DNA from 4 places in the Lentibacillus kimchii genome. Region 3 is predicted to be linked to each of the others. Evidence: riboswitches for the same ligand, from Rfam matches in the RefSeq annotation. Region 3 holds a riboswitch; each other region holds the start of a gene.
What was found. Region 3 has a riboswitch for thiamine pyrophosphate ahead of thiT (energy-coupled thiamine transporter ThiT). Riboswitches for the same ligand answer to the same signal wherever they lie in the genome.

Region 1 (4,964 bases), 880 kb from region 3:
GCCGGTTACAAGCGCAGTTGTCTGGTAAATATCAGAAATTTTAGTGGCGATGTCGTCAGCATGGCCATCGCCAATTGAGTCAACGCCTCTTGTTTCCCACGGGATGCCTGCAATATGAGCGAGTTCGCCGGCATTCCCCTTAATGACTGTCGGCTTCACGTTTTCTAAAATGCTTTTGACAGCGTTTGTCCGGAATGGGGTGGCAGCGACACCGACCGGATCAAGCAAAACCGGGATGCCATTTTCATTCGCTGCTTGGCCGGCACGAATCATCGCCGGCAGCTCCCAGGACGTCAGGGTGCCGATATTCAAGAGAACACCATCAGCATTCGCTGCCATATCCGCTGCTTCTTCTTCAGCTTTGCCCATAACGGGTGCTGCCCCGAACGACAGCAACCCGTTTGCTGAGAGATTGATCACCACTTGATTCGTCAGATGGTGGATAAGCGGTGTCGTCTTGCGTACGTCTTCAATGATCGTGTGTTTCATTTAATTAAACTCCTCCATTCTGCTGGCCCAGTGATTGGTCGGACCGCTGCCATGGCCGATCGAAAATGAATGGCGTATGGCTGAGGTCACAAAAGCTTTAGCCAGGCGTACAGCGTCATATAAGGTATAGCCTTGACTGAGATAGGCTGTGATGGCGGCTGAATAGGTGCAGCCTGTGCCATGCGTATTACTGGTCTCGATGCGCTCTGCCGTAAACGTATGAATTGTCTGGCCGTCGTATAAAAAGTCAACGGCTTTACCTTGCATATGGCCGCCTTTAACAAGGGCAGCTCCGGCATTGTACTTGTGAACAATCTGCTGGGAGGCCTGCTTCATGTCATCAGCTGTTTGAATCGTCATACCGGTCAGTACTTCGGCTTCCGGGATATTCGGGGTAACGACTGCTGCCAGCGGTAATAAAGCCTCGCGCAAATAATCGCGCGCCTCCTCTGAGACGAGCGTATCGCCGCTTGTTGTCACCATAACCGGATCCATGACATAAGGCACATCCAACTGGGCTAATTCGGCATAGACCGCTTCCATAATAGGGACGTTTGCCAGCATGCCGGTTTTGAATGATTGGAATGGGATATCGTCCATGACGGATTCCAGCTGCTGTTTGATCATGGATGATGACATATTCTGGACGTCCTGAACACCTGTTGTATTTTGGGCGACGACGGATGTGATAACGGACATGCCATAGCTTTTCAATTCCTGAAATGTTTTAAGATCAGCCTGAATGCCGGCGCCGCCTGTCGGGTCTGTGCCGGCAATGGTTAAAGCTTTGGGTATTGATGGCATTGCAATGCCTCCTTAGACATGATTTTTCATGACGTTTGTCTGTTTCATTTTTGCTGTGACAAACCAGCCAATTAAAGCACCCGAAACACTGCTGACAAGAAATGACGGCATAAAGAAAAAGGCACCGGCTGAGCTTCCCAGCAGAATGCGTGCAAAGGGCACGGCGAACAGTGATCCGATTATACCAGTTCCGATCGCTTCGCCAAAGGCAGCCATTCCTTTTCTGTTTGTCAGCCGGTAGAGCCAGCCAGCCAGAAAGGCGCCAACCATGCCACCGGGAAAGGCTAACAGCGTCCCCAGACCGAGCATGTTGCGAAGCAGGCCAATCATAAATGCAATGATAACGGCCGGTCCCGGACCGAGCGTGACAGCTGCTGTTACATTAACGGCATGCTGCACAGGATAAGCTTTCGCGACACCTGCTGGAAACCATAAGAGTTGAGCTCCCAGTGTTCCAATCGCGACAAAAACAGCCATTGTTGTCAGGAGGTGCGTACGGTTCAATCCAATGCTCCTTTCATTAGGGGCGGCAGAAAAATCAAAAAAGCCAGATCCATTGACTGGACCTGGCTTAAAAAATAGCTGAATACGTTATCAGACTACTTCCCTTCGCTGGTACTAACCAGATCAGGTCCGTAAGAGTCGGAAAGCTTCGAACGCCTTTCCTCTCAGCCCGCGATTTTTGGGCACCCCTAGTAGTGTTTAATTGTCTTTTCATATTCAGTTTAACAAAAGAATAAGAATTTGTCATGATAGTTAAATTTTTTAGTAACGTTTGATAGAATGAAAGAGGTAAGAAAATACTTACAACTATGTGACTGGTGATGATGGCCATGTCATGCATCTTTTAATAAGGGAGGCAGGAGCAGTATGAGCAGAACAGGGGAAATCGTTTTATCGGTTATAGGTGCACTTGTTTATGGATTTTTTTCGATCGCAGGCGGTCTTATGGTCTGGGTGTCTAATAACGAGGCGGTTTTGAATGAAGCAACAGATGAAATGAAGCAGCAGCCCGGTATAGCACCAGGCGAGCTGGATGTAGCTTTAGAAGGTATTCAGGGCGGCGGCTGGTTCCTTGTTATTCTGACGGTAATTAGTGTGATTATGGGAATTATCTCAATCGTGTTTATGAAAGGCAACAGCAAACCCAAAGCGGCCGGCATTATGTTGATTGTGACGGCGGCGGTATCCACGCTGATCACCTTTGGAGCTTTGATATTTGGCGGAATCTTTTATTTGATTGCCGGTATTATGTGCCTGGCGCGAAAAGCACCTCAGTCAACCATAACTATGGAATAAGCAGAGGCTGAGACAAAAGTATCCTGTCAAAGGGTGATCCGAACAACTCGAATGTGAGCACAACGCTCCGAAAACAGACGTCGGTTTCTGCGGGCAGCTGGTGAGCCTTCTCCTGCTCGTCACGCCCGCGAGCTTTTTCGGGGAAGTCTTGCGTTGTGCTTGACGTATTTCGGGGTCTCATCTATGCTTTTGTTCCCGCAGGAGTCTTTAGTCGTTTCCTGCGCTCATTTTAACCCAGCTTAGTCACAGGGCAGTTTTAAGCAATGAACTTTTTAAATATTACAAATATGTTATAGTGAGTTATAGTCGCAGAAATGTCCTGCCCTGGAACGACTGGGACATTCAAGGGGGATTATTCATTGAATAAACAGTATTTGCCCGATGAGGACCCGCGTTATAAGGTGGCTAATCGTGAGGCCTTGATTGGCGTTGGACTGGCCATATTTAATTTTATCTGGTGGTTTGTCTTTGCGTATGGTCTTGGCAGTCAAGACCCGTCTGACTATACATATATTTTTGGATTGCCGGCCTGGTTTTTTTACAGCTGTGTTGTAGGATTTATTGTCATGGCTGTTCTGGTGACTGTTGTCGTCAAAAAATGGTTTGTCGAGGTCTCACTGGATGATGAGGAGAACGAGCTATGACGACATGGCAGGCATTAGTTCCGTTAATTGGCGTTTTGCTTATTATATTTGGTGCCGGTGTCTGGGCGAGCAGATCGGTACAGTCGTCCAGTTCGTTTATGCAGGATTACTTTCTCGGTGGGCGAAGTCTTGGCGGCTTTGTCCTTGCGATGACGATGACAGCGACTTATGGCAGTGCCAGCAGTTTTATTGGCGGACCGGGCACAGCCTATACGGAAGGCCTCGGCTGGGTGCTGCTCGCGATGACTCAGGTGTCGACGGGTTATTTTGTCCTGATGGTGCTGGGGAAAAAGTTTGCGATTGTGACGCGGAAATATAACGCCCTGACAATGGTGGATTTTTTAAAGGAACGCTATAAGTCCAAATGGGTTGTTCTGTTTTCAGCTGTCAGTATCATCATATTCTTATTCTCTGCGATGGCGGCGCAGTGGATTGGCGGAGCCCGGCTGATCGAATCACTGGTCGGTATTCCATATACAACGGCCCTGTTTATCTTTGCGTTATTTGTCCTGATTTATGTGACTATTGGCGGTTTCCGGGCAGTGGCGCTGACCGATGCCATTCAGGGAGCGATCATGTTTGTCGGGACGCTGATTCTTTTGATTGCGACGATTGTGGCAGGAGGCGGTTTGTCCAATCTGATGGAGGGTCTTCGTGCGGAAAACCCGAATCTGATTACGCCGTTTGGTGCTGAAGGCACGCTCACACCCCAATTCGTGTCGTCATTCTGGCTGCTGGTCGGTGTCGGTGTCGTGGCCCTGCCGCAGATTACAGTCAGAGCGATGTCTTATAAAAATTCCCGCTCGATGCATCGGGCGATTATCATTGGCACGATTGTCGTCGGTATTATTATGCTGAATATGCATTTGATTGGTGTCCTGGCCCGGCCGATTCTGCCAGGTATTGAAGTGGGTGATAAAGTCATGCCGCTGATTGCTCTGGAAGTTTTGCCGAACTGGCTGGCAGGCATGGTGCTTGCGGCTCCGATGGCAGCGATTATGTCAACGGTGGACTCCCTGCTGCTTTTAGTCAGTTCTTCACTCGTTAAGGATATTTATTTGAATTATGTCGAACCAAAGGCACCTCCAAAACGGGTGAAAGGGCTTAGTATTGGTGTAACCGCAGTTCTTGGGGTGATTGTCTTCCTGATGGCTCTGAACCCGCCTGATCTGATTATCTGGCTGAATTTATTTGCCTTTGGCGGCTTGCAGGCGGCGTTTATGTGGCCGATTGTGCTGGGGCTCTACTGGAAAAAAGGCAACAAATATGGCGCCCTTACGTCGATGATTACGGGTGTCGGCCTGTACATTTTATCAGATACGTTCTTTCCAAAGCCGTTCGGTCTGCATTCGGTTGTTCTGCCGGTCGTGGCGGCATTGCTTGCTTATGTGATTGTCAGTCTGGCAACTCAGAACAGATCGGGAGCCATGATTGAGGAGGCGACCTATCACTAACTGTCTGTTGTGGCCGTTGTGCTAAACTAGATAAGCGGGGCTATTTGCCCAATGATTGTTTGAAGGAGTTGCTTTGATTATGGGTCGTATTGGATTCGTGCGTCATGGTGTGACACAGTGGAATAAAGAGGCGAGAGTTCAGGGTGATTCGGATACGTCACTGGATGAAGAGGGGAGGCAGCAGGCTCAATTACTGAGAGACACGCTGGAAGCGGCTGACTGGGACAGAATCTATGTCAGTCCGCAGCTGCGGGCTGAACAGACCGCTGAGATT
Region 2 (4,964 bases), 1.0 Mb from region 3:
TGTTTTGGGATCGTCGTTTTCTGGCGTGAATCCCAATTCCAGTTTGCCGTTGTCAGCTTGAGCGTTAATGATCACATTTAGTCACACCTTTACAGAAGTTTTGGTCTTTCTAGTATATGTAAAGGTTAATTCGAATGTATGGGTTGCTCTCGCGGTATATCAGTGTCATGATGCTAACGCTTTGACAAGCATTCAAGGTGCTTGGTACTATGACTGTATCCGATTACAAAAATCGACAGAAATCTATTAGGGGAGGCTCGCACTTTAACTATATTTCAATCAGTTACAAACTGTGCGATATTTCAGAAGATACTTAATTAGAAGTCTGAAGTCTAACATTAGAGAATCCGAAACAATACTTTCGATAGGGATGTGGACAAAGAATGAATATTTTATGGGGAATAGCGGGTATTGTAATACTTCTTGCAATCGCCTTCCTATTTTCAAACAATAAGAAGAGAATTAATTTTCGAACTGTATTTGTCGCTCTGGCAATTCAAATCGTTTTCGCACTTATCGTGTTAAAGTGGCCGCTTGGGCATAAGGCACTTGAATGGGTCTCCGGTATTGTGGAGAAGATTATCGGCTCTGCTAATGCTGGAATAAGTTTTCTTTTTGATCCCCTTATCCCTAAGGACGATAGCATCTTTGCTTTTCAGGTACTGCCTGTCATCATCTTTTTCTCGTCACTTATTTCAGTCTTATATTATCTTGGTGTCATGCAGTGGATCATTCGGATGCTCGGCGGTGCGCTCTCTAAACTGCTGAAAACAAGCAAAGTCGAATCCATGAACGCCGCAGGGAGTATCTTTCTTGGACAAACGGAATCACCGCTCGTAATCAGACCGTATGTTAAGAACATGACGCTTTCTGAATTGTTTGCTGTGATGACTGGAGGCCTGGCTACTGTTGCCGGATCAGTCCTGGCTGGCTATGCTTTGCTTGGTGTTCCTATGAGATTTTTAATTGCAGCAAGTTTCATGGCTGCGCCGGCTGGTTTATTAATGGCAAAAATTATTATCCCTGAAGTTAATAAGGAACAAACCACAGATGAAGTTACACTGGAAAAGGATACAGAGACGACCAATGTGATCGATGCAGCTGCCGGGGGTGCCAGTGATGGTCTGAAATTAGCCCTGACGGTTGGCGCAATGCTTATCAGTTTTCTTTCACTTATTGCTCTCGCCAATCTGTTTTTAGGCTGGGCCGGCGGTTTATTCGGTGTGGATGATTTAACCTTGCAGCAAATTCTTGGCTATATCTTTTCACCAATTGCGTTTATGATTGGTATTCCATGGGATGAAGCTATGCGTGCCGGATCGCTTATTGGTCAAAAGATTATTACGAATGAATTTGTTGCTTTTTCCAATTTCGGTCCTGTTATTGATACTTTTTCTGATAAAGCTCAAACTATTATTACATTCGCTTTGTGCGGATTTGCCAACTTTGGCTCGATGGCCATCCTGATCGGCGGACTTAGTCCAATGGCGCCAAATAAAAGGGGTGACATTGCAAGAATCGGGCTGAAGGCTGTGCTGGCCGGGACACTCGCCAATCTATTAAGTGCCGCAATAGCAGGTATGCTTGTTTAAAGCTAGATTGGCAGTCTGACGTACAGCGAAAAGGTCCGTACTTGTTTGACGAAGCCTTCTTGATAAGTTATGCTAAAATTAAATTAATAAGAAATCCACTAGGGGTGCCTGCGCGGCTGAGATAAGATGACTGTCTTAATCCCTTTGAACCTGATCTAGTTTGCACTAGCGGAGGGAAGTGGAGCTGGTACAATAGTTGAGATTGCTAGAAAACCACTCCATTTCCGGGGTGGTTTTTTATTAGTTTCTTGAAAACCAGCAGGGCATCAAATTTATTGTATATCGTCAATACTGTGGTGGAAGTTGGCTGCTAGATGCGGATAATTGGTTGATCATGCATTTTGAGGAGGATTTAGTGATGCGTTTTTCGGAATCTTTGAAAGAGGCGACCGGACAGAGCTGGACATACAGCCTGAACCATCCTTTTGTCCAGGGGATTGTGAGAGGCGATTTGCCGCTGGAAACATTCAAAAATTATATCATGCAGGACATCTATTATTTAAAACACTACGGGAAAGTCCATGCCTTTGCGGCTGCTCAGGCAGATGACTTCAGTCAGGCAGCATCTCTGGCGGAAAAAGCCAAAACAACAGCTGAAGCAGAGCTTACCGTTCATAAGGAACATGCCAGAATTTTAAATATTACCGATGAAGACGTGCAGCAATTCAAACCTGCGCCAACAGCTTATGCCTATACATCCCATTTATATCGCGCCGCGTTATCCGGCAGTCTGGCGCAAATGATCGCTGCGATGCTCCCGTGCTACTGGTTATATGCCGATATCGGTCTGGAAAACAAGGGCACGAAGACCGGCGTCGAAATTTATGATAATTGGATTCAGATGTATGCAAGTGATGAATTTCAGGAATCAACGCGCGACATGATCAACTTGCTGGATGACCTCGCAGCCGAGGCAAGCGCAGCAGAGAAGGCGAAAATTAAAGATCAGTTTGTGATAGCTAAAGAATATGAACTTGCTTTCTGGGAAATGGCTTATAGATTTGAAACGTGGCTTTCGGAGCAGAAACAGACGAAGGTCTCCGGTTAATTATCACAACAGGGTGTCCCGCACTAGAGCGGGGCACCCTGTTTTTTATGGCAATATGAAACAAAGCAATATGAATTTTTCGGGAAATTGTTTATAATGACTAATAGACGTTACGCCAACCGCGCGAGAAAACAGTTCATGTACTAAAACCATTAAGGGAGCATACGTATGTTTAATTTAACGCATGACATGCTGGAAGCTAACAGCGCGATGCAAACAGCTGAAGAAATAGCCCAGCAGCCAAACGTATGGGTAAAAATGACGGACATGGTGTTTAAACAAAAGAGTGCCTGGAAGGAATTTGTTGAATCGATTTATGCCAAGCACGAACGTGTCCGGGTCATTATGACGGGAGCCGGTTCATCCGCTTTTGCCGGGGAAACACTCGTGCCGGAATTGCGCAGGCAAACCGGTACTCATGTAACATTTGAAGCGGTTGCGACAACAGATATTGTTGCCACACCGAAAAATTATTTGTTTCAGAATATACCGACCATCATGGTATCGTTTGCCCGCTCAGGCAACAGTCCCGAAAGCCTTGCTGCTGTTTCCCTGGGGAAACAGATGGTTGATCATTTTTATCAGGTGGTCATTACATGCAATGCGGAAGGTCAATTGGCTGTAAACAGCAAACAGGACGACAATTCCCTGACCATTTTGATGCCGGATGAGGTAAATGACCAGGGATTTGCGATGACGAGCAGTTTCACCTCCATGATGATGACAGCTTATGGCGTGTTTACGGAAAAGCCTTTCACCGGTAATGAGGCGAAACTCCTAATATCAACGGCCGAGGATTTTCTGGCAACTATTCCTGATAAGATTGATGAGCTGCTTGCGTTTGATTTTTCCCGGGTTGTTTATTTAGGCTCCGGTCTGATGAGCCCGCTTTCCCACGAGGCAGCGTTAAAGATGCTGGAACTGACGGCCGGTAACGCTGTTGCCATTCATGAATCGTCATTAGGTTTTCGTCATGGTCCGAAGTCCATTTTGAATGACCAATCCGTTGTCGTTCTATTTGTATCCAGCCATGCGTATACACGGAAGTATGATATGGATTTATTGCGGGAACTGGCAGCTGATAATTCCGGTTCAAAGGTTATCGCTCTCACAGAGAAGCCAGACGAGGAAGCAGACGAGCTGGCTGATTGGGCTATTTATGCGCATGATAGTGAAGAATCGTTTTCAGGTGATTTCCAATTAGCGTTTACCTACATTTTGTTTGCGCAGCTGCTGGCCTTCAGAAAATCATTGCAACTTGGGTTGACACCTGACAATCCGAGTCCGGACGGGCGTGTTAACAGGGTCGTGCAAGGTGTAACTATTTATGATTATGAACAATAGGAAAATGCGAATTTAATCGATCGGGGTGGACGACCCTTCGATCGCAAAGTAACCCATTATAGAAACGGGCTGACCAATTGTTTTGAGGTCGGCCTTCTTTTTTATGGTTGAAATAGGGGTTTTTGTGTTGCTTATATACATTGCAATTGATGTATAACTTTATTTGTATGGGTATATTATCCAATTATTTTGGTATTGGCGGTGTATGGCTTCTTGTACCAATTCTGATTTATATATTTAAGTTCCCTGCCCATTTAGCAATAGCAACTTCCATTTTCTCATTATGCCTTTACTCTTCCTATGGCGTTGTATCCCAGTTTTTTTATGATAAAATCGACTGGATGGCTATTTTATGGGGGGCAATTGGTATCATTATTGGCTCTAAGCTTGGCATGAAACTGGCCCAGCGTATGGGGGATTATTATGCAAAATGCTGTCCATTCTATTAATTTTATTGGCTTTCGCATGTATTTTGGATAGAATAGCCATCGTCAGTAACACACCGAGAGCTTTGTTCCAGTCATAGCCTGTTTTTATCGCGTATAGTCTTTAAAGTTGTTAGCAACCAATGATACGCGTCTTGCTTTAGTGACAGAAAGCCATTACAATATTCGTGTTAATTTTTATAATACGTATTTAAAAGCGGGGGAGAAAGTTGCGGTTAAGAGGGGATTTATTAGTTGTTGTTATGTGTTTCATATTTGTATTAGGGGGCTGTGGTCAGACAAGTAATAATGCTAAAGATGATACATGGGACCAAATAAAAGAAGAAGGGAAACTGGTTGTCGGAACTCCCGGAACGCTGTATCCTTCTTCCTATTACCCGGAAAACTCCGATGAGTTAACTGGTTATGATGTAGAAATAATGAAAGAAGTTGGCAATCGGTTGGATCTAAATGTTCAGTTTGAGGAACTTGGCTTTGACGAAATGTTTGCTGCCTTGCAGTCAGGCCGAATTGATGTTGCACCGGCCGGGTTAA
Region 3 (4,964 bases):
AATATGCATATTGCTTACAAGGTCGGTAAGCATTTGTCTGGATGTCGGATTAATGTCGAGTGACACACCATTAACAATCTTACGGCCTTTAACAGTCTCGGCTGCTACAGCGAAATCGCGGTATCCTGGATTGGCTGACGACCCAATGTAGGACTGATAGATCGGCGTGCCTGCAATCTCTTTGGCTGGAACAACTTTGCCCGGACTGGATGGCTGGGCAACTAAAGGTTCAAGCTCAGACAGATTGATCTCTTCATAGATATCATAGGCAGCATCTTCGTCGGCTGTCACTTCAACCCAGTCATCACCGCGGCCCTGGTGTTCGAGGAAGTTTTTAACTTCGTCATCCGATGGGAAAACAGTTGCTGTAGCGCCCAGTTCTGCTCCCATATTGGCAATGACATGGCGATCCATGGCTGATAAATGATCAAGTCCTGGTCCATAGTACTCAATAATTTTTCCGACGCCGCCTTTAACATCATGGCGTCTGAGCATTTCCAGGATCACATCTTTCGCACTTACCCAGTCAGGCAAGTCACCTGTGAGTTTAACGCCCATAACTTGAGGCATCGTGATATGGAATGGTTCACCTGCGATGGCCATGGCCACATCAATACCGCCTGCACCCATGGCAAGCATGCCCATTGAGCCGTTAGCACATGTGTGACTGTCCGAGCCGAGCAAAGTCTTGCCAGGTACGGCGAGACGCTGCATGTGAACAGGATGGCTAACCCCATTTCCGGGTCTTGAAAAGTGAAGACCAAAGCGCTGGGCAGAACTTTCTAAGAACAGATGGTCATCAGGGTTTTTATTATCTTCCTGGATTAGATTATGATCAACATACTGTGCTGAAGCTTCGGTTTTGGCATAGTCCAGGCCCATCGCTTCAAGTTCAAGCATGACCATGGTTCCTGTGGCGTCCTGGGTCAGTGTCTGATCGATTTGCAGACCAATTTCTGACCCGGCATTCATGTCGCCCGAAACGACGTGATCTTTGATCAGTTTTTGTGCAACATTCAAAGCCAATGTGGTTCCTCCTTTTAAATCATAACTGTACAATGTCATTCCTTGTAAATAAGCAATCAAACAGAAAAGCAATCTTAAGTACTTTCTATTTATTACTTTCTCCCATCGAGTATAGAATTGTTAGTTCTGAAGGTCAAACAATTGCAATCAAGCGTTATAAAACGATTTGTCTTTTGCAGCTCTGGTTAACATGCTATACTTATGTAAATAGGAGTGAAACGAGATGAAGGAATTAAGTATTATTCCATGTGGCCGGAAAAAGATTTGGGACAATCATCCGGAAATGGGGGCTGTGCCCGCAAAAAATGCTTATACCGGTACACTGCACAAACGCACGCGGCAATATGCAGAAATGTTTACTGATCAATGGGTGATTCTGTCAGCTAAACACGGGTTTTTATTTGCGGACGATATCGTTGATGGTCCGTATGATGTGACGTTTAACCAAAACAGTGATGAGATTGTCTCGTATGCGCAATTAATATGCCAGGCAGACGAAAAACAGCTGAAACAATTTGACAGGCTTGTGGTGCTGACAGGTCAAAAATACAAGCCTGTGATAAACGGAACATTTCCTGATGGTATGCCAAGGGTCTTTCCGCTCGCGAACTACGGCGGGATCGGCTATATTCTGCAGGCACTCAAACGGGCGGTGGAAGCACACACACCGGTTCATTAAATGACAGGAGCTGATGGTAATGACGCGAATAATATTTGTTTCACTGGTTGTAATTGTTTATTTAATTTATGCCGCATTTAAATATAAAGATACTTGGAAAAAACTTCGGTTGGGGCAATTGGCAGGGACGGTTCTGACATTCATTGTCATTATCAGCATTGCTGGTGTTACGCTGTTTTATGGCAGTCGCTATATAACAGCAGCTGTTTCCAGCAGCATAGGTGCCTTCATAATCCAATTTTTTGCTGTCATGATCATAATCGCAGCAGCGGGACTTATATTTATGGCTATAGTCAGTAAAATCACAAACGGTATTATACCCCTACAACGACAGCAGGGATATAGTCAGACGCCCCGCAGAGATACCAAGCACAAATCATAATAGAACCCCCCCGAATTCAGAACAGTCTTGTAATTAGTGTGGTGTATGATATAATATATTCAGCAAAAAAAGCATAGGTTAGAAGCCTTCAAGGGGAGCCTTTGGCTGAGAGTGAACGAGTTAGTTCTTACCCTTCGAACCTGTTAGTTAGTACTAGCGCAGGGATGGCGGCTTTTTTGATGGATCAGCAGCAATGTGAGCGGAGTTTTCCCATCAGAAAGCTTCCCCTTGGCATTGCTTTTTTTGTGTTTTTTAACATATTCAGGCGGCACAGGCTGCCGGCAAAAAGGGGAGGAGTTCGATGCGTTCAAACCGCACATTGTTTTTAATTGAGGTGGCTGTCTTTACAGCTCTGGCCTTGTTGCTGGATGTCATTCCGTTTCTATCATTTAAAATCTGGGCACAGGGCGGATCCATTTCATTGGCGATGATTCCTGTATTTATACTTGCATTTCGCTGGGGTCTTAAAGGCGGGCTCTTGTCAGGATTTTTGTGGGGGATTTTGCAGGTTGCGGCTGGGACTGGTTACGTCTTGACCCCGCTTCAGGGTTTCATTGACTATGCCCTTGCCTTTACGGTAATTGGATTTGCTGGAATCTTTGCCAAGCAGGTGCAAAAAGCTATTCAATCGGGGCAAACAACTGTTTATCTTACGTATATAACACTTGGGGTGATTTTGGGCAGTTCACTGCGGTTTTTGGCTCACTTTGCGGCTGGGGTTGCCTTCTTTAATTCAGCTGTGGAAGGTCAATCTGTCTGGGTCTATTCATTGCTCTATAATATATCGTATATCATTCCGTCATTGGTCATCAGTGCAGCAGTCGTTTTTCTTCTATTTCATAAACAGCCCAGAATGTTATTAAAAACAGCCTGATTTGGTTCAATGCCGCTCACATTATGTTACGGAACCGGAATTTAAAAAATAGTCCTTCTGCGACAGAGGGCTATTTTTATTTCGTTCATAACAACGATTCAGTGCATTTCCGCAGTTCGCGTTCAATTCAAAATGGATGTTTTCACCGCTTTCTTTCAACGTGCATAGGCTGGAGCACAGATAGAAAGGAAGTGTTTAAAGTGGAGATAACCCTGGCCCACTGGTTATATGCTCTGTTCACATTAGCGATCATTTTGACGATGATCTTTCGCCGCGGCGTTGTCCTGCCGTCGCTACTTGGAACGTTTGTGATTGCCTGGGTATATCAGGGCAGTCTGGTGGATGGTTTTACGGTCATTTTCAATGCTAATCTAGTGGCTGCGAAAGAGCTGTTTAATATATTTTTGATTATTACATTTATGATGGCTCTCCTGCATTCGTTGAGAGATTTAGGAGCTGACAGGCGAATGATTCAGCCCATCCAGAAATTTATGGTTAATGGGCATGTATCCTTTTTCCTGCTGGTGGGTGTTACTTATGTCATTTCCTTATTCTTTTGGCCAACACCTGCTGTACCGCTCATCTGTGCCTTGCTTGTTCCGGCCGCCATCCGCTCAGGTCTTCCGGCTATGACCTCAGCTGTTGCTGTTGCGCTGGCTGGCCAGGGTATGGCACTGTCTTCCGATTACATTGTTCAAGTGGCGCCTAATGTATCTGCAACAGCGGCCGGGATCGAAACATCGGTTGTCGCTGATAAGGCACTTGTTTTATCACTCATCGCCGGAGCGGTGGCCATTGGATTCGCGTACGTATTTTACAGAAAAACCATTCGATCAAAAGACAGCGATTTGAATGAGCTCGAAGGGGAGCAGATCCAAACAACTGGCGAGCCTCTTAATAAAACAGAATCGCGGCACGTCACCATGTGGAGTAAAATGTTTGCTGTTTTGGTTCCAATCGCTATGCTGGCGGTTGTGATTTACATGATGTTTTCGAAGCTTTCTTCCGGACGAATGTCTGGATTTGAAGGTGGCGATGGTGCGGCTTTTGTTGGTGGTGTGGCCGTCGTCCTGCTGTTACTGTCAACGATTGCATTTGGACGCCAAAAAGCCTTGGATACGATTGCGGACCATATTACAGAAGGCTTTGTTTTTGCATTTAAAGCAATGGGACCGGTCATTCCGATTGCTGGCTTCTTCTTCCTGGGCAGTTCCGATTTTTCCGGTGCTATACTCAGTATCGAGGAAGGGGCGCCAGGGTTCTTGTTTGATCTTGTTGAGGCTGCACAGCAGCATGTTCCGGATAATGCCTTGCTGGGTGCCGTCAGTATATTGGTTATAGGTATTATTACCGGACTTGATGGCTCAGGATTTTCCGGTTTGCCGCTGACAGGGGCACTGGCAGCTTCCTTGGAAACGTCGTCGATTGATTCTGGAACACTCGCTGCGATCGGTCAAATGGGTTCGATTTGGACCGGTGGCGGAACAATCGTTGCGTGGTCGTCCTTGATTGCGATTGCTGGTTTTTGCGGTGTATCGGTTATGGACCTGGTTCGAAAAAACTTTCTTCCGGTTTTGCTTGGCTTAATTACAGCTGCTCTAGCAGCCTTAGTGATTTTCTGATTATGAGCGAAAAAATGGGTGTTCATAAGACTGAAGTCGATGCGGCTGGTGGGACCCCTCGTGCGCTGGTGGGTCTCACCTATGTTTCGTCTTTAGTTTTTCCCTTTGCTTATGTTCGCTTTGTACCATTATTAGTGAGATTGCTTTTTAAGCTAAAAGATGTCTGATGTTGGGATCCTTATTTCAGTTATTGTTTAAGAAGTTGTATTATTCTGACTTATAGTACATAGATTCTGATAAGTCTTTTTATAATGGTCATGACAAGGAGGGCTATCAGATGAATGGGATTATTGTAGCGGTTATTGGGCTGGCTGTGTTTGCACTGGGTTATCGCTATTATTCTAAATTTATTTCTGAAAGAATTTTCCGTCTGGATCCAGA
Region 4 (4,964 bases), 680 kb from region 3:
ACGTGATCTGCTTATAGCCAAAATAATTTTCAATCTCCGGAGCCAGCAAATCGGCCAGCAGGAAAATAACCAGCACATGCACCGCAATCGTAAACAAACCTAGAGCAAAATCATTCGTCATGGCGTAAACAAGTGAGCCGGTGAACGCCACATGCCAATAGTTCCATACATCAATATTCAGCGTTTTCGTCAAACCAAACAGCAGCAGGATAAAATTAATCCCAAGAGCTATCGGAATAGCAAGACTTCCCAACGCTGTTCCATAGGAAATCGCTGAGGTAGCCGGCCAGCCTATATCAATGGTGTGCAAATCAAAATTAAAACGATTAACCATCGCTTCAGCTGCCGGTCCCAAACTGGACGTCAATAAATCAATGACCAGATTCAAGCCAACAAATCCGATGCCGACTGTCATCCCTGCGTAGAACGCATTTTTCAGTTTGGTTCCTAATAAAAGAGCAAATAAAAATATAATAATGGGTAGCATGACACTGGCTCCCAGATCAACAAACCACTGTAAGGCTTGCAAAGACACCCCCCTTTTCAGCGAAGCCGCTCCCTTTCAAATACTGATCAGGCAAAATATTGATGATAAAGCGACCTCGCCTCTGTTGCATCGTTTGTTCCATGCACGAGCACGCGTCCATCTTTGAACATAATCATCCGGTTCTGATCGGTACGAAACTGCAATAAAAACGAATTTTGGTTAACGTCACCGAGATTGGACAGATGCTTAGCGATGTCTTCCAGATTGCGTGTTTCTTTCGATGCCGGCCGAATTTGAACAGTGTCCCGGCCGCAAAGCACTTCCGTCTTCGTCTGGCTTTGACTCAGAAATGGATAGATGGGTTCTGTGCTACATGAGGGACAATCAACGAATTTAAGTTTATCGACATTGACCGATGAATGATCATTGGACCAAATATCAAATGAAATAAGTTCACGGCGCAAGTCAGACCAATTCTCTGTCAAAATCTTAAGAGCTTCAGCCGTTTGATAAGCAACAACCATTTGGACGACTGGACTGATCACACCCCCTGTGTCACAAGTCAATCCGCCTACTGGCATGCCCTGCAGCAAGCAATTTAAACAAGGCGAGCTCTGCGGCAGAATGGTATAACTAATCCCGTAACTGGCTACAATGGATCCATAAATCCAGGGAACGCTATATTTCTGCGCAGCATCATTGATAATCATGCGGATTTCAAAATTATCTGTTGCATCCATAATCAGGTCAGTATCTGGTGCGAATTGCTCCATCTCAGTCGGCGTTACATCCGCGATATGCGCTTCGATCGTTACGTCACGATTAATCGCCTGCAACCGTCTCTGAGCTGAAATGGCTTTAGGCATCTGCTGTTCGGCATCCTGTTCCGTGTACAGCTGCTGGCGCTGCAGATTGCTCCATTCAACATAATCACGGTCCACAATGGTAATCTTGCCAACGCCGGAACGGACTAATATTTCCGAATTGCCCGTTCCGAGTGCGCCGGCGCCTATCACAAGAACGTGTTTATTCTGCAGCATTTGCTGGCCATCTTCGCCAATTCCCCGAAATAGAATCTGCCGAGAATAACGTTCATTCATCAGACACTCATCCCCTCTGCCGGACTGCTGGCAGCAGCGTAGCGTTTTTTCGGGATGCGTCCAGCTTCATAGCCCAATTGGCCTGCTTGGACAGCAAGTTTCATCGCCTCAGCCATTTTCACGGGTTTTGACGCTTTCGCTACAGCAGAATTTAACAGAACGCCATCTGCCCCAAGTTCCATCGCTGTGACGACATCTTTAGGAGAACCGATTCCCGCATCTACAATGACCGGCACCGTTAAAAGTTCCGTTATCAAACTCAGATTAAGTTCATTCAGAATCCCTTGCCCGGATCCAATCGGCGAAGCACCAGGCATAACAGCATGAGCTCCTATTTCTTCAAGCCGCTGTGCCAGCACAACATCGTCAGACGTGTACGGCAGGACCGTGTAGCCTTCTTGAACCAGTTCCTCTGTTGCCTTTAACGTTTCCGTCGGATCAGGGAGCAATGTCTTGTCATCACCGATTACTTCCACTTTAATCATGTCACACAACCCTGAGGCGTTAGCCAGTTTAGCCGTGCGGACGGCTTCTTCAGCCGTCTTAGCACCTGCTGTATTGGGCAGCAAGCTATACTTCTCTACATCTAGTTTCTCCAGAAAATTCGGCTGTGACGGTTCGAATATATTCATCCGCCTGACCGAAAAAGTCAGGATATCCGCTTCTGATACATCAACAGCCTGTTTTTGTGTGTCAAAGTCGGGATATTTACCCGTCCCGAGAAATAACCGGGAATTAAATGTTTTATTACCTATCGTTAACATTTAGCCACCTCCTACAAATTGGACCAGTTCAATTTTGTCACCACTGCGAACTTCTTGCTTTTCATGCCTATCCTTATTCAAAATATCACCATTGTACTCCACAATAACGACGGTACTGCTAATATGAAAATACTGTTTCACATCCGAGACTGTCTTCACTGTCTCAGGCATATCAGTCATGTTGCCATTAATATTAAGCTGCATGTTATCACCCCCCTTTAAATGATTAAGCAAGCTTAAGGGTATCAGCCAGCTGTTAAAGCCTTTTTATAGCGCTGGACAGCATCGACGGGATTATCCGCCAGCAAAATACCGGACAGAACAGCAACGCCCGAAGCACCCGTGTCAAGAACATCGTGTACATTTTCCGGTGCTATCCCGCCAATTGCTATAACTGGAACTGACGCGCTCCGGACTGCATGCCGCAGATTTTCAAGTCCTCGTGGTTCCATACCCGGTTTTGACCCGCTCGCAAAAACATGACCATACAGTACATAATCAGCACCGTTAGCCTCGGCTTTCACAGCTTCCTGAACCGAATGAACGGAACACCCGATACGCCAATGTATATTAAGATGTCGGGCATTGGCAGCGTCCATACTCTCGTAAGTCAGCTGCACACCCCCTGTCATTTTCTCGTAAGCAGTGTCTGCATCTGTATTAACGATCACTTTGCTGCGCGGAATACCGGCTTCAGCAAGGTCATCAATCGCCTGCTTCAACTGTTCAGATGTCCATGTTTTTTCGCGTAAATGAAGCCAGTCAATATAGGTGTGAATGTCCCTGATAATCGACGTCAATTCTTCTAGTGATTGTTTGCCTGTGGAAATAACATGAAGCTCTGACATAAATGCCCCCTCTCACACACCAGCCGAACGCAAAAAACCACTTCCCAGCATGGAAAGTGGTTTCGTTTATATCGCAAATCATTAAGAGACTTGCAATGTTCACCTTGCCACTTCCCTACGCCGGCGTTAACCGTCTCAAGTTCAAAGGGTCTCAGAGTCAGTACTCTGATCTCAGCTTTTTAAAAAGCTCCCCTAGTGGGATTATTAAGATATTTTGATTTATTATTAGACTACCATAAAAATTTAGATATGAGCGAATTTCATAATTCATAGCCCTTGCGGCGCAAGGACTTAAAAACGTAAAAAAGGAAGTACCTCCCCAAATCTTGTATAATGGTAGTTGAACTAAAACATCCATAGAGATTGGAGGAATACTTCCTATGACTATTATACGACAACCAAGCTTATTTAGCATCCAAGAACTTTATGACATGGAACCTACCCAAAAGTATGAGGCGATCATTTCCGCCGTTGATTTGGATGCCATTTATCACGACATGGCTAAAAAATCCCGTTTGGGCGCGCCTGAAGAGCTGAATGTTGCAGCGATGATTATTTCCGTTTTCATTCGGTATGTTGAACGCATCCCAACCATAAAAGACCTGAAAAAACGCTTAGATGATGATATTGCCTTCAAATTGAATTGTGGATTTCTGGTTTCAGACAAGATTCCTTCGGAAGCTTCCTATTCCCGCCTTTTAACCAAGCTGAGCGAGTCAGATGCATTGGAAAAGGCCCAGGAAAAAGTTGTTCTTCAAGCCATTGCCGAAGGCTTTATCGCTGATGATACAGTCGCCATCGATGCGACTCATTTCGAAGCACGTGATCAGGCCCCGCCTAAAGAAGAAAAGGCAAAGCCGGAACCGAAAAAACGCGGCCGTAAATCCAGGGAAGAGCGTGACCAATGGCTCCAGGAACAAGCTGAGAAAGAAGCGAATCTGCCTCTTTATGACAGGAAAATCGAAGCTCAACTGGATGCATCTTTAACAGAACTTCGAGACGGTGTTCCCCGGGATCCCCAATGGGGGATCAAGAAAAACAGCGAAGGCAAAAATACATTCTGGTTTGGCTATAAAGGACATCTGGCTGTCGGCACATCAAGTCAATACATTTTACAGGCCCTTTTCTCATCAGGAAATCTAAATGATGGAAAAGCCGCAATTCCTTTATTGAAGGGGATGAATGAACGCTTGCCTCTTTCAAACTTGCGTTATCAGACGATGGATGCGGGTTATGATTTTGAACCGATTTACACGCAGGTCTATCGAATGGGCCAGCAATCTATCATTGCCTATAATAAACGCAATGAATCGGAACCCATAGGGTTTGATAAATATTTTGCCCCAACATGTTTCCGTGAACATTCGTACCGTTATGAAAGTTACGATGCCAAACATGAAACCCTGAAGTACACAAACCCAAAGGAATGCAAAGACTGCCCTTTAGCCCATGAAGACATATGCCAGAAAGTATTCAAGATGAAAATCACTAAAGACCTCAGGCGATACACAGCCCCGGCACGGGGCTCTAAAGCTTGGAACACCATCTACAAGCGCCGATCAGCCGTTGAACGTGTCAATGCCTATTTAAAGGAATTCTTTCAGCTCAACAATGTTCGCCATCGTTCAGGGAAACGCGCTCAGATCCATTTTGATATCGTTACGTTGATGTATAATGCATCGAAATTAGCCGCAGACCGCATTGATGCCGCGTTAAAGCAGCAGCAGGCTGCTTAGAGGAATTTTAAAAAAATACACATTAGAAA

Region 1: linked by a shared signal. The riboswitch ahead of thiW (energy coupling factor transporter S component ThiW) and the one ahead of thiT (energy-coupled thiamine transporter ThiT) in region 3 are both predicted to bind thiamine pyrophosphate.
Region 2: linked by a shared signal. The riboswitch ahead of tenA (thiaminase II) and the one ahead of thiT (energy-coupled thiamine transporter ThiT) in region 3 are both predicted to bind thiamine pyrophosphate.
Region 4: linked by a shared signal. The riboswitch ahead of ACZ444_RS02995 (thiamine phosphate synthase) and the one ahead of thiT (energy-coupled thiamine transporter ThiT) in region 3 are both predicted to bind thiamine pyrophosphate.

The regions. Positions count from the first base shown of each region.
Region 1 is NZ_AP043934.1:298,691-303,654, forward strand. It holds gene thiM (hydroxyethylthiazole kinase) at 1-489, opposite strand, end outside; gene thiD (bifunctional hydroxymethylpyrimidine kinase/phosphomethylpyrimidine kinase) at 490-1,293, opposite strand; gene thiW (energy coupling factor transporter S component ThiW) at 1,306-1,797, opposite strand; TPP riboswitch at 1,881-1,997, opposite strand; gene ACZ444_RS01955 (DUF4064 domain-containing protein) at 2,164-2,592, shown strand; gene ACZ444_RS01960 (YhdT family protein) at 2,967-3,236, shown strand; gene panF (sodium/pantothenate symporter) at 3,233-4,690, shown strand; gene ACZ444_RS01970 (histidine phosphatase family protein) at 4,770-4,964, shown strand, end outside.
Region 2 is NZ_AP043934.1:2,214,472-2,219,435, reverse strand. It holds gene ACZ444_RS11760 (DUF6395 domain-containing protein) at 1-75, opposite strand, end outside; gene ACZ444_RS11755 (NupC/NupG family nucleoside CNT transporter) at 384-1,592, shown strand; TPP riboswitch at 1,683-1,786, shown strand; gene tenA (thiaminase II) at 1,951-2,640, shown strand; gene ACZ444_RS11745 (SIS domain-containing protein) at 2,809-3,984, shown strand; gene ACZ444_RS11740 (sulfite exporter TauE/SafE family protein) at 4,152-4,433, shown strand; gene ACZ444_RS11735 (transporter substrate-binding domain-containing protein) at 4,673-4,964, shown strand, end outside.
Region 3 is NZ_AP043934.1:1,173,915-1,178,878, forward strand. It holds gene ACZ444_RS06355 (aconitate hydratase) at 1-1,026, opposite strand, end outside; gene ACZ444_RS06360 (DUF6884 domain-containing protein) at 1,250-1,705, shown strand; gene ACZ444_RS06365 (hypothetical protein) at 1,725-2,087, shown strand; TPP riboswitch at 2,169-2,269, shown strand; gene thiT (energy-coupled thiamine transporter ThiT) at 2,389-2,961, shown strand; gene ACZ444_RS06375 (hypothetical protein) at 3,162-4,583, shown strand; gene ACZ444_RS06380 (hypothetical protein) at 4,586-4,750, shown strand; gene ACZ444_RS06385 (carbon starvation CstA family protein) at 4,861-4,964, shown strand, end outside.
Region 4 is NZ_AP043934.1:491,403-496,366, reverse strand. It holds gene ACZ444_RS03015 (PTS galactitol transporter subunit IIC) at 1-535, opposite strand, end outside; gene ACZ444_RS03010 (MoeB/ThiF family adenylyltransferase) at 574-1,587, opposite strand; gene ACZ444_RS03005 (thiazole synthase) at 1,587-2,351, opposite strand; gene thiS (sulfur carrier protein ThiS) at 2,352-2,555, opposite strand; gene ACZ444_RS02995 (thiamine phosphate synthase) at 2,597-3,199, opposite strand; TPP riboswitch at 3,295-3,403, opposite strand; gene ACZ444_RS02990 (IS1182 family transposase) at 3,580-4,935, shown strand.